DNA from 3 places in the Nocardioides sp. JCM 18998 genome. Region 2 is predicted to be linked to each of the others. Evidence: predicted binding sites of a transcription regulator. Region 2 holds the regulator's gene; each other region holds the start of a gene.
The links. Region 2 encodes LexA, which represses DNA repair genes until DNA is damaged. Its sites were predicted from a motif close to TCGAACANNTGTTCGA; they were not measured.
Positions count from the first base shown of each region.

Region 1 (4,275 bases), 480 kb from region 2:
CGTCTTCGATCTCGACCTGCTGCTCCCCGTCTCCGCGGTGAGCGTCGACGGCGCCGTCGCGACCTTCAGCAGGCCCGACGCGCACGAGCTGCGGATCACCCCGGCGCATCCGATCGCGCGGGGCGCGACCTTCACCGTGACGGTCAGCTACGCCGGCTTCCCGGGCAGGATCTGCTGGCAGGGCGAGTGCGACTGGCTCGCCGACGGCGGCGAGGTCACCGCCATGAACGAGCCGCACATGGCGGCCTGGTGGTTCCCGTCGAACGACACCCCGGCAGACGCCGCCACGATGGACATCAGCGTCACCGTCCCCGCGAGCAAGACGGTCGTCGCCAACGGCCGCCAGGTCAGCCGTACGGTCGACGGGGCGCTCGCCACCACCCGCTGGGTCGCGCGCGACCCGATGGCGCCTTACCTCGCGTACTTCACCGCCGGAGACTACGAGGTCGCGCAGGGCACCAGCCACGGCCTGCCGTGGCTGGTCGCGGTCTCCGACGAGCTGCCGGCCCCGGAGCGGGCCCGGTCGATGCGGCTGATGCGGCAGACGCCCGCCATCACCCACTGGCTGACCGGCCGGCTCGGGCCGTACCCCTTCGAGACGGTCGGCGGCGTCACCACCGCTCTCAACCCGGGCTTCGCGCTGGAGAACCAGACCCGTCCGACCTATCCGGTGCTCGACGCCGAGCGGACCACCACGGTGGTGCACGAGCTGGCGCACCAGTGGTTCGGCGATTCGGTGCGGCTCTCGCGCTGGCGCGACGTGTGGCTCAACGAGGGCTTCGCGACCTTCATGGAGTGGTCTTGGACCGAGGCCCACGGCGGCCCCTCGGCGCAGGATCGGCTCCAGAGCGACTATGCGCGGCTGCTCGGGCGGTTCTGGTCGACCCGCGTCGCCCAGCCCGGGGCGTCGCGCCTGTGGACCGCGCAGGTCTACCAGCGCGGCGCGCTCACCCTGCAGGCCCTGCGCAACCGCGTGGGGGAGCGGGACTTCTGGTTGATCATGCGGGGCTGGGCGAGCAGCCACGCCGGCCGCGCCGCGACGACGAAGGAGTTCGAGCAGTACGCCGCTCACGTGTCGGGCGAGCACCTCCGTGGGTTCTTCAAGGCGTGGCTGGAGACGCCGCGCCGCCCCGCTCGCACGGCTGCGAACGGCCTCGACTAGGCCCTCCCGCACGACCGGCTCGGCCCTCCGGCACCGCCGACTCGGCCCTCCCGCACGACCGACTCGGCCCTCCCGCACGGTCGACTCGGCCCTCCGACACGTTGTCTTTGGACGGGACCACACGCATGGTGGTCCGACGGTGCTGTGCTCCGCGCTGGGACGGTGCCAAGACAGGTAGGTGGCACCCGCTGTACCGCTCTTCTCTTGTTGGTCTTCGTGATCGCCAGCAGGCCGTACGTACGCCACCCGCCCACCGGCAGCTGCCGGTGGGCGGGTGGCGTACCGGAGGCGACGGTCCCAGCCACGATTTCAAGGGAAGAGCGGCACAGAGAGTGCCAGTCGAGTGTCTTGGCACAGACCGCGAGACGAGCACAGTTCCGTCGGGCCACCAGCCCCGTGGCACAGAAAGAGACACGGGAAGATATATTCGAAAAGGGATCTCTGAACAGGTGATCTGGATCCAAAACTGTCGGACCCTGTCCGTAGATTCGAACCATGACCACCGCACTCGCCCTTGAGCTCGACCGGGACACCCCTGTCGGGCTCCTGGATGCGATGGGCGCGGCGCGCGAGGACGCCCGCCAAGCCGAGATCCGGCTCATGCGCCTCGCCTTGGACTGGGCGGACCTGCACTCGACCGACTCGATCGATCGGGCGATGACGGTGCCGGGCACCGACCACGAGCTCGCGATCGCGGGCGAAGGGGCGCCGCTGGTCGCGGAGTTCGCCGTCGCCGAGCTCGCTACCGTCCTGGGACGCTCGGCCGACTCGGCCCGGTTGTGGCTCGGGACCGTGCTCGAGCTGCGGTATCGCCTCCCGTTGGTGTGGGCACGAATGGCGTCGGGACCGTTGGAACCGTTCAAGGCCCGCCAGATCGCATCCCAGACCCTCACCCTGCCCCCGGACGCGGCAGCCTGGGTGGATGCCCAGGTGGCACCGGACGCGCACAAGATCGGGATCGTGCGCCTCGAACGCCTCGTCACCGAGGCGATCCGACGCTTCGACCCCGAACAGGCCCACGCCGACGAGATCGCTGCTGCCGAGCACCGCCACGTCAGCGTCCATGACCGCGACGTCACCGGTGGTTGCGCCGGGTTGAGTGCGTCCCTGGATGTGGTGGATGCCCGCGACTTCGAGACAGCGATCGCCCGCGCCGCCCACCAACTCCTGCTGAACGGCTCCGAGGAGCCACTCGACGTGCGGCGGGCGTTGGCGGTGGGAGAGATCGCGCGCCGCGAACTCGCACTCGGCCTGACCACCGGAGAGATCACCACCGGCGGGTCGGCCGCGACGCTGTACGTCCACCTGCACGTGGGCGAGCCGGAGGTGGCTCGTGTGGAGCACGGCTCCGGCGACTACGTGGTCGGGATCGAGCGGCTCCGCACCCGGCTCACCCGCCCCGGCACGACGGTGAGCATTCGGCCGGTGATCGACCTCAACACCGACCTCGTCTCGTCGGGCTACCAGCCCTCAGCGACGCTGCGGGAGCAGATCGTGCTGCGCAACCGGGTCTGCGTGTTCCCGCACTGCACCCGCAGCGCCCGGACCGCGGATCTGGACCACATCGACCCCTACGAACACGGCGGGTCCACCACCTCGGCGAATCTGGCGCCCCTGTGTCGGCTGCATCATCGGGTCAAGACCCATGCTGGCTGGGGGTACACCCAGTTGAGTCCCGGCGAGTTCCTCTGGACCAGCCCCCACCACCAGGCCTTCCACGTCGACCCCACCGGGACGACGGACGCGTCGAGGCTCGCCGCGCTCACACCTCAACCACCGGGCTGATCCACGCGTCAGCCCAGGAACGGCGCTGTTGCGCGGGCGAGCCAGGAGGGCTTGCCGGTGAGGGCCTCCTCGCGGTCCGCGAGGGTGGTGGCTACGAGGCCGGCGTTGACACCGAGCCATCGGAGGGGCTCGGGCTCCCACTGCGGGGAGCGGTGGCCGACCCAGGGCAGAGCGGTGAGTGCCGTGGACTCGCCGAGGATCAGGTCGCGCAGCGTGCGGCCGGCGAGGTTGGTGGTGGAGACGCCGTCGCCGACGTACCCGCCCGCCCACGCAAGCCCGGTCGTCTGATCGAGCCCGACGGAGGCGCACCAGTCCCGGGCGATGCCGAGCGCGCCGCCCCACGAATGGGTGAAGCGCGCGCCGGTGAGGACCGGGAAGAGGTCGGCGACGGTGGCACGCAGGGCGGCGAAGACCCGCTCGTCCTCCTCGTAGCGTCCCCCGGTGCGCGATCCGAACGCGTACGGCGCGCCGCGGCCGCCGAAGACGAGCCGGTCGTCCGCAGTGCGCTGACCGTAGACCACGAGGTGGCGGTGGTCGGCGAACGTCTCGCGTTGTGCCAGCCCGATCTCCTCCCACACCGACGCCGGCAGGGGAGCGGTGGCGACGATCAGCGAGTGCACCGGGATCACCTCGCGCTCGAGGCCGGCGAGCGCGGGCGTGTAGCCCTCGGTCGCGCGGACGACGACATCGGCGGTGACGGTCCCGCGGGCGGTGACAGCGCGATGCGGCTCGATGGCGGTGACGCGGGTCCGCTCGTGGATCGTGACGCCGAGCCGCTCGACCACGGCGGCCAGGCCACGTGCGAGCTTGAGCGGGTGCACCGCCGCGCAGTCGGGGGTGTAGGTCGCACCGACCACGCCCGTCGCCCGTACGCGAGCGGTGGCCTCGGATGCCGAGAGCAGGCGGACGTCGTCGAGTCCCCACGACCCGGCGTGTGCGACCTCTTCGCGGGCACGAGCCAGCTGCGGCTCGTTGCGTGCCAGCACGATGGTGCCGCCCTTGGCGATGTCGGCCTCGATGCCCTCAGCGGCGGCGACGGCGATCACTTCGTCGATCGAGGCGCGCATCGCGGCGTGCTGCGCCAGCGCCGCGGTACGTGACGACATCTCGGCGAGCGACTCCAGCGAGGCCGGGAAGAGCGCGGAGCACCAGCCGCCGTTGCGGCCGGAGGCGCCGAAGCCGGCCGTCTCGGCCTCGAGGATCACGATCCGCAGGTCGGGCCGGGCCGAGGCGAGGTAGTAGGCGGTCCACAGCCCGGTGTAGCCGGCACCGACGATCGCGACGTCGCACGCCATGTCCCCGGACAGGGCGGGACGTGCTGTGGGAGC
Region 1 is NZ_AP043886.1:158,518-162,792, reverse strand. It holds gene ACZ5L9_RS00780 (M1 family metallopeptidase) at 1-1,162, shown strand, start outside; gene ACZ5L9_RS00775 (HNH endonuclease signature motif containing protein) at 1,658-2,947, shown strand; gene ACZ5L9_RS00770 (NAD(P)/FAD-dependent oxidoreductase) at 2,956-4,275, opposite strand, start outside.
Region 1: ACZ5L9_RS00775 (HNH endonuclease signature motif containing protein) is a predicted target of LexA. The motif match lies at 1,578-1,593, and genes of this name have one in related genera.

Region 2 (4,275 bases):
TGCCGCTGCGCAGGAAGTAGCTCTTGGCCGGTGCCGCGACGGGGTAGTGGTTGGCGCGACCCTCCGAGTAGGTGTGCGCCGGGTTGCGGTTGGCGGCGGCGAAGCGGGCGAACGCCGTACGCAGCGGCATCTTGGCCGCCTGGAGTGCGCTGCTGACGGCCTGGAGCGAGTAGCGGTCGTGCGCGCCCGACGCGGCGCGCTGCCACATCGACAGGATGATGCCGGGCAGCTGGCCGACCAGCTGGGGGTGATGCTCGCTGACCCAGCGGAAGAAGATCCAGCCGCCGTACACCCCGAAGGTGGTGTTCTTGTCGAGCGAGGTCGACGGCCTCCCCAGCGGCCCGTATGGCAGGTACTGGATGTTGTCGTTGATGTTGTCGAAGACCTGGTCCTCCATCCACACCGCGGTGGACTCCATGAACCACGGGTCCTCGGTCGCGTCGTAGGCGAACTGCACCGCGTGGAAGAACTCGTGCGCGGCGGTCACCTGGAGGTTGGACAGCGGCGTCCCGTGCGGGAACTCGGCGTAGTCGTTGTCGAGGACGCAGTACGCCGGCGTGTGGTGAGCGGACGGCGCGCTGGCGAGCGGCTCGGGCGCGCAGTAGCCGTAGTAGCCCTGATCACCGATGTTGGCCAGGTAGATGTCCACGTCGTCGACGGGCACCGGCGCACCGTTGATCTGGGTGGTGCCACCGCCGGTGGTGTGGTCGGCCTCGGGCATCCGGTAGCCGGAGCTCTGGTAGATCGAGTAGATGTGATCGAGGTTGCTGAGCACGACCTGTGGGGTGATCGGGCCGCCCGCCTTGGGGGCGTCGACGCCCGCGCTCGCGTAGTGCACGCAGATCGGGTGGGTGGTGGAGCAGACGATCCGCTCACCGGCGAGCTTGGGGCGGGCGACCTGGGCCTCGGCCCGCTTGCGGGCGGCGCCGCGCAGCGAGCTCTTGGTCAGCGCGATCCGGCGCAGGTACATCGACGCATCGCCCGGCGCATCGCCGTCGGAGTCGCCGAGCGCGCTCGCCGCCGGTAGCCGTACCGCCGATCCGCGCTCCGCCTGAGCGGGGGTCGCAACGGACACGGACAGCAGCGACGCCACCACGACCACGAGGGTGGTCAGGGCGGCGGCGGAGGAGGGGAGGGCGCGCGTCACTCCGGCAGTTTAGGTGTCAGCTCCCAAACCGCCACGACGCCGGCGATGGTCACCATCCAGCCGACCAGGACGTCGAGCACCCAGTGGTTGCCCGTACCGATCACGGTAGCCGCCGTGATGAAGGCGCCGGCCCACCCGAGGATCTTGACGATCCGCCACCGGGCGTGTCGTTGCAGCACCATCGCGCACCACAGCGACCAGCCCGCGTGCAGAGACGGGAAGGCCGCCAGCTCGTTGGTGAGGTGGCCCAGACCCTTGGGCGCGGAGGCGTCGGAGCCCCACCAACCCTGGTCGGAGTGGAGGGCGAGCACGTCGGCGTAGCCGTCGAGGAAGCGCGGCGGCGCGGTCGGCAGCATGAGGTAGAGGGTCAGCGCCAGGACGGTCGTGACGAGCAGCGCACGACGGGCGGGGATGTAGGCGTCGCGCCCCTTGAAGTAGAGCCAGACCAGCACCGAGAGCGTGATGATGTAGTGCGCGGTGGCGTACCAGAACGAGGCGAGCAGGCCGATCGTGTCGTGGCGCACGAAGAAGTCGTTGATCGGGTGTTCCCAGTTGAGCCGTACGGCCCGCTCGATCCGGAGCAGCTCCTTCGCGCGGTGGATCGCCGGCTCGCGGGCGTCGCTGGCGAGCCGGCGCGAGAGGGTGTAGCCGACGTAGAGCGCCGAGATGAGCAGGAGCTCGCGCAGGCCGGCGCCGACGGTGGAGAGGCGCTGGCGGATGGTGCGACGCCCCGTCGGCGGGGCGAGGATCGCCTCATCGCCGGCGATGACGTTCTCCTGCACGCGGGTGCCTCCTGAGAAAAACGGTGGGATCGGGCGTGCCCGATCCCACCGATATTATGCCGAGGTCGCCTTCACAGGCTGCGTAGCACGGCGGTGACCTTGCCCAGGATCGTGGCATTGGTCCCGTCGATCGGCTCGAGCGCGGAGTTGTGGGGGAGCAGCCAGAGCTTGCCGTCCTTGCGGCGGAACTCCTTGACGGTCGCCTCGCCGTCGAGCATCGCGGCCACGAAGTCGCCGTTGTTCGCGGTCTGCGCCTGCTGGATGACGATGTAGTCGCCGTCGCAGATCGCCGCCTCGATCATCGAGTCGCCCTTGACCTTGAGCAGGAACAGCTGGCCGTCGCCGACGAGCTCGCGCGGCAGGGGGAAGACCGCCTCGGTCTGCTCCTCGGCCAGGATCGGTGCGCCCGCGGCGATGGTGCCGACCAGCGGGACGTAGTGCGCCTCGGGGCGGCTGTCGCCGATGCCGGTCTCGTCGTAGTCGACCTCCTCGGCGCCGCTGATCGCCTTGCGGGCCTTGAGCACCTCGGGCAGGAAGACCTCGAGAGCGCGCGGGCGATGGGGGTCGCGCTTGATGAACCCCTTCTGCTCGAGGACCTTGAGCTGATGGGCGACCGAGCTGGTCGAGGTCAGGCCCACCGCGGTGCCGATCTCGCGCATGCTCGGCGGATAGCCGCGCTGCTCGATGCAGTCGCGCAGGTGACCGAGGATGCGCTGCTGGCGGTAGGTGAGGCCGGTCGCATCCGGCGGGCCGTCGGGCAGCTCAGCCAGGTTGCTCTGCTCCTTGGAGGTCATGCGTCTCACGGTAGTGCCGCGCCCGGGTGGATTCAAACAGATGTTCGATCCGGCGTGTCGCGAGACGGCACAAGAAATCTCGTTCGAACACTTGAACGAGTTCGAACCTTTGTTCTACTCTCGCTCATGTGTTCGATCGAACGTCTGATCGAAAGCCGCTGATGGTCGCTCCACCGAAAACTGTCAGTGGTCGCGGTTAGACATCGTCTCGGACACACCAAGTCCCGCCTTCCCCAGGAGACTGACATGAGCTCGATGACCCTCGACCAGCTGTTCGAGACGCCGCGTACGACCGACGTCCGAGCGGTCCGCCCGGCGACTGCGGCCCGCGCGCCGCGTCAGGGCTCGACGCTGCGGCTCACCCGACGCGGTCGCGTGGTCGTCTTCGTCGTCGGCCTGATCGCGCTGCTCGGCGTCGGCCTGCTCATCTCCAACGGCGCCGGCGCCGCCTCGCAGGCCGGTGCCCCGGAGTCGACCCACTCCGTGGTCGTCGCCCCCGGCGACACGCTGTGGGACCTCGCGTCGGCGGCCTCCGACGACGGCGACGTCCGCGCGATGATCGATCACATCGAGAAGATCAATGGCCTCGCTGGTGCGAGCCTGTCGGCTGGTCAGACTCTGCGTATCCCGAACTGACGGGAGCGCTCGCCAGCGCCCGGAGTGCCCGGGCGCCCAGCAGCAGCGCGACGAAGAGGCACGCCGCGGCTCCGATCGCGGCCAGCAGCAGGAAGAGCCACGACGCGCCGTCGCCGTCGCGTGCATCGCCACCGAAGTCGATCGCGGCATAGACCAGATAGCCCCACGCGATCAGCGCCACCGTGACGCCGAGCGCCAGCGCGAAGACGTCCCTGCGGAACCGTCGCGGCGGCCGAGCCGCCCTCCGGCTGCCCTTGCGCTTGCCACTGTTCTGCTGCCCCACGCGCCACATTCTCTCCTGAGATGGGGCGCTTTGGCGCCCCTTGAGCGCGACACGCCGAGGTCTCGCGGCGCGCCGCGCCGGAGCACTTGCATGCCTTGCGGCCGGGGCATAGAGTCACCACTACATCTAGTAGTTACACGGATGTAGTTATCCACATCTAGTTCACATTTGTGCGTGCTCGTTGCACAGATCGCGACGCGTTCTCCACAGTCGGGGCGGCTTCCTCCACAGGGGGATCCACACCGGCGAGCCCCATGAACGATGCAGAGACCACCCGAGGAAGGAGGACCGTCATGCACTGCCCCTACTGCCGGCACAACGACACGAAGGTCCTCGACTCCCGGGTGGCCGAGGACGGCGGCTCGATCCGCCGGCGTCGTCAGTGCCAGGGCTGCGAGAAGCGGTTCACCACCGTCGAGCTGATGCAGCTGACCGTGCTCAAGCGCTCCGGTGCGACCGAGCCGTTCAACCGCGACAAGGCGGTCGCCGGCGTCCGCAAGGCCTGCAAGGGCCGCCCGGTCACCGAGGACCAGCTGGCCTGCCTGGGCCAGGAGGTCGAGAACACGCTCCGTACGAGCGGCTACGCCGAGGTGCCCGCGCACGAGGTCGGCATGGCCATCCTCGCGCCGCTGA
Region 2 is NZ_AP043886.1:636,057-640,331, reverse strand. It holds gene ACZ5L9_RS03045 (MXAN_6640 family putative metalloprotease) at 1-1,147, opposite strand, end outside; gene ACZ5L9_RS03040 (phosphatase PAP2 family protein) at 1,144-1,929, opposite strand; gene lexA (transcriptional repressor LexA) at 2,001-2,723, opposite strand; gene ACZ5L9_RS03030 (LysM peptidoglycan-binding domain-containing protein) at 2,970-3,359, shown strand; gene ACZ5L9_RS03025 (hypothetical protein) at 3,301-3,642, opposite strand; gene nrdR (transcriptional regulator NrdR) at 3,936-4,275, shown strand, end outside.

Region 3 (4,275 bases), 1.7 Mb from region 2:
CTGCTCAACACCAACTGGGTCTCGACGACCGACACCGTCGGCTACCGGGTCTCGGTCACCGGCGTCGTCGGCGTCAGCGCGTTCACGGCCTGCGTGGGGACCTACACCCCGTAGCGCCCTACACTCCAGCGGTGCGGATCGGTGTGCTTGCCCTGCAAGGTGACGTGCGGGAGCACGTCGCGAGTCTCGACAGCCTGGGGGCGGAGACCCTGACGGTCCGCCGGACCAGCGAGCTGGAGCAGTGCGACGGGCTGGTGATCCCCGGCGGGGAGTCGACCACGATCGCCAAGCTCGCCCGCAACTTCGAGCTGCTCGAGCCGCTGCGTGAGCGGATCCGCGGCGGGATGCCGGCCTTCGGCACCTGTGCCGGGATGATCCTGCTCGCGGACCGCATCGTCGACGGCATCGCGGGCCAGGAGACGATCGGCGGTCTGGACATCACGGTCCGCCGCAACGCGTTCGGCCGCCAGGTCGACTCCTTCGAGGACGACCTGGACGTACGGGGCCTCGATGAGCCGGTGCACGCCGTCTTCATCCGTGCTCCGTGGGTCGAGGAGACCGGCCCCGAGGTCGAGGTGCTGGCGCGCTCCCAGGTGGCGGGCCAGGGCCACCCCGTGGCCGTACGGCAGGGCCATCTGCTCGCCACCAGCTTCCACCCGGAGGTGGGTCAGGACGCCCGGATGCACGGGGTGTTCGTGGAGATGGTGCGCGCTCAGTAAGATCCTGCCCATGTCTGGGCACTCCAAATGGGCGACCACGAAGCACAAGAAGGCTGCGATCGACGCGAAGCGCAGCAAGCTGTGGGCGAAGCTCATCAAGAACATCGAGATCGCGGCCAAGATGGGTGGCCCCGACCCCTCCGGCAACCCGACGCTGTTCGACGCGATCTACAAGGCGAAGAAGCAGTCGGTCCCGAACGACAACATCGAGCGCGCCCGTAAGCGCGGCGGCGGCCTCGACGGCGGTGGCGTCGACTACTCGACCATCATGTACGAGGTCTACGGTCCTGCCGGCGTCGCGCTCCTCGTGGAGTGTCTGACCGACAACAAGAACCGCGCCGCGATGGAGGTCCGCACCGCCGTCACCCGCAACGGCGGCACGATGGCCGACCCGGGCTCGGTCAGCCGGCTCTTCGGCCGCAAGGGCATCGTCATCCTCAACAAGGCGCAGGACGACAAGACCGTGGACGAGGACGCCGTCCTCGAGGCCACGCTCGAGGCCGGCGCCGAGGACGTCAACGACCTCGGCGAGGCCTGGCAGGTCTACGCGGAGCCGACCGACGTGGTCGCCGTGCGTACGGCCGTCCAGGAGGCGGGCCTCGACTACGAGTCCGCCGACGTGGAGTTCGTGGCCAGCATGGAGATCCCGGTCGCCGACGCCGAGACCGCCGCGAAGGTGATGAAGCTCGTCGACGCCATCGACGACCTCGACGACGTGCAGAACGTCTTCTCCAACGCCGACATCTCGGACGAGATCCTGGAGCAGCTCGACGAGGAGTGATCCTCGACGGTTCGTCGAGGTATGCAGCCCAACCGACACTTCCCGTGCGGAACTCCGCACGGGAAGTGCCTATTTCGCTGCATACCTCGATGAGCCGACACGGGCGTGTCCCTCGTCCGGGCCCGGCGCCCATCCGATAGCCTGCGAACAGACGTTCGAAGGAGGTGTGGGATGCGTGTGCTCGGGATCGACCCCGGCCTGACCCGCTGCGGCATCGGGGTCGTCGACGGCGACCTCGGCAAGCCGCTGACCCTGATCGACGTCAACGTCATCAAGACGACCTCGACCCTGCCGGTCTGGGAGCGCCTGGTCACCATCGAGAAGGGCATCGATGCCTGGATCGAGGAGCATCGCCCCGACGCGGTCAGCATCGAGCGGATCTTCGCCCGCTCCGACGTCTCCACGATCATGGGCACAGCCCAGGCCAGCGGCCTGGCCATGGTGTGTGCGGCGCGCCGGGGCATCCCGGTGGCGATGCACACCCCGTCCGAGGTCAAGGCCGCCGTCTCCGGCAACGGTCGCGCCGACAAGGCGCAGGTCGGTGCGATGGTGACCCGCATCCTGCGGCTCTCCGAGATGCCGAAGCCGGCCGACGCCGCCGACGCGCTCGCCCTGGCCATCACCCACATCTGGCGCGGCGGCGCTCAGGCCCGCATCGATCAGGCCGCGAGCCGTGCCGGCGCCGGCAGCACCGCCGCGCGCAACCAGGCCCGCATCCAGGAGGCACTGGCGCGCTCGCAGGACAACAAGGCGCGCCTGGCGCGTGCCGCCCGCTCCACCCGTACGACGATGGGAACGAAGTGATCGCTTTCGTCCGTGGCACCGTGGCCGCCGTGACGCTGACCAGCGCCGTGGTCGAGGTCGGTGGCATCGGCCTCGAGCTGATGTGCACCCCGGCCACCCTGGCCACGCTCCGCACCGGCGCCGAGGCCAGCCTGCCCAGCAGCATGGTCGTCCGCGAGGACAGCCTGACCCTCTTCGGCTTCGCCGACGAGGACGAGAAGCAGATGTTCGAGCTGCTGCAGACCGCCTCCGGCGTCGGCCCCAAGCTCGCCCAGGCGATGCTCGCGGTCCTCTCGCCGGACGGGATGCGTACCGCGATCGCCGGCGACGACGTCAAGACCCTGACCCGCGTGCCCGGCATCGGTCAGAAGGGCGCGCAGCGGATCATCCTCGAGCTCAAGGACCGGATCGGCGCTCCCGTACGCGCCGGCCTGCCCAGCGGCACCCCCGGTGCTCCCGTCGCGCCATGGCGCGACCAGGTCGTCCAGGGGCTCACCGGCCTCGGATACGCCGTCAAGGACGCGGAGAAGGCCGTCGAGGCGGTCGCCGACCAGGCGGACACCACCAGCTCGGCCAACGGGGTCCCGGACGTCGGCGCCCTGCTGCGCGCCGCGCTGCGGTCGCTGAGCAAGGCATAAGGCGTACGCGCGATGTACGACGACGAGCTGACAGCGGCCGAGAACGCCTACCTCGACGGGCTCACCGCCGCCGAGACGGTCGACGTCGCGGAGGACGAGCGGGCGATCGAGGCGGCACTGCGACCGAAGAGTCTGGACGAGGTCGTCGGACAGACCCGCGTCCGCGCCCAGCTCGGCCTGGTCCTCGAGGCGGCCAAGCAGCGCGGACGCGCCCCCGACCACGTCCTGCTGAGCGGCCCGCCCGGACTCGGCAAGACCACCCTGGCGATGATCATCGCCGCGGAGATGGGCACCCCGCTGCGCCTCACCAGTGGCCCGGCGATCACCCATGCCGGCGACCTGGCGGCGATCCTCAGCGGGCTCAACGAGGGCGACGTCCTCTTCGTCGACGAGGTCCACCGGATGTCGCGGCCCGCCGAGGAGATGCTCTACCTCGCGATGGAGGACTTCCGGGTCGACGTGGTCATCGGCAAGGGCCCCGGCGCCACCGCGATCCCGCTCGACCTGCCGCCGTTCACCCTCGTCGGCGCCACCACCCGCGCCGGCCTGCTGCCCGGTCCGCTGCGCGACCGGTTCGGCTTCACCGGCCATCTGGAGTTCTACGAGCCCGACGAGCTCGACCTCATCGTGCGCCGTTCCGCGGGCCTGCTCGGCGTGGAGATCAACGCCGAGGGCTCCGCCGAGATCGCCTCGCGCTCGCGCGGCACCCCACGCATCGCCAACCGGCTGCTGCGCCGGGTCCGCGACTACGCCCAGGTCCGCGCCGACGGCAACGTCACCCGCGACCTGGCCCGCAAGGCGCTCGACCTCTACGAGGTCGACCCGCTCGGCCTCGACAGGCTCGACCGCGCCGTCCTGGACGCGCTCTGCCGTCGCTTCGGCGGGGGACCGGTCGGCATCTCCACCCTCGCCGTCGCCGTCGGCGAGGAGCGCGAGACCGTGGAGGAGGTCGCCGAGCCGTTCCTCGTGCGCAACGGCTTCCTCGCCCGTACGCCCCGCGGTCGCATCGCCACCCCTGCCGCCTGGGCCCACCTCGGGCTGAAGGCGCCTGCGGGTGGCATGAACGGCTGGGAAACGCTGCTCGACGACTGAGCGCGGCCACCGAGGGCGGCTGGGTCGGATGTGGCGCGGGTGACATCTCATGAGGCAGTGATGGCTACACTTGCGCGTCGGCTGGCCGTAGGCCTGCCCCTGCCCCCAATTCCTGGAGTCTGAGTAGCGCCGTGCAGTTCTTGCCCTTCCTCCTCATCATCGTCGTCTTCTGGTTCCTGATCATCAGGCCTCAGCAGAAGCGCCAGCGCGACGCCCAGCAGATGCAGTCCACGCTGGGCGTGGACAGCAAGGTCATGCTGAG
Region 3 is NZ_AP043886.1:3,290,747-3,295,021, forward strand. It holds gene ACZ5L9_RS15515 (hypothetical protein) at 1-114, shown strand, start outside; gene pdxT (pyridoxal 5'-phosphate synthase glutaminase subunit PdxT) at 132-719, shown strand; gene ACZ5L9_RS15525 (YebC/PmpR family DNA-binding transcriptional regulator) at 730-1,500, shown strand; gene ruvC (crossover junction endodeoxyribonuclease RuvC) at 1,672-2,304, shown strand; gene ruvA (Holliday junction branch migration protein RuvA) at 2,301-2,921, shown strand; gene ruvB (Holliday junction branch migration DNA helicase RuvB) at 2,934-4,013, shown strand; gene yajC (preprotein translocase subunit YajC) at 4,145-4,275, shown strand, end outside.
Region 3: ruvC (crossover junction endodeoxyribonuclease RuvC) is a predicted target of LexA. The motif match lies at 1,644-1,659, and genes of this name have one in related genera.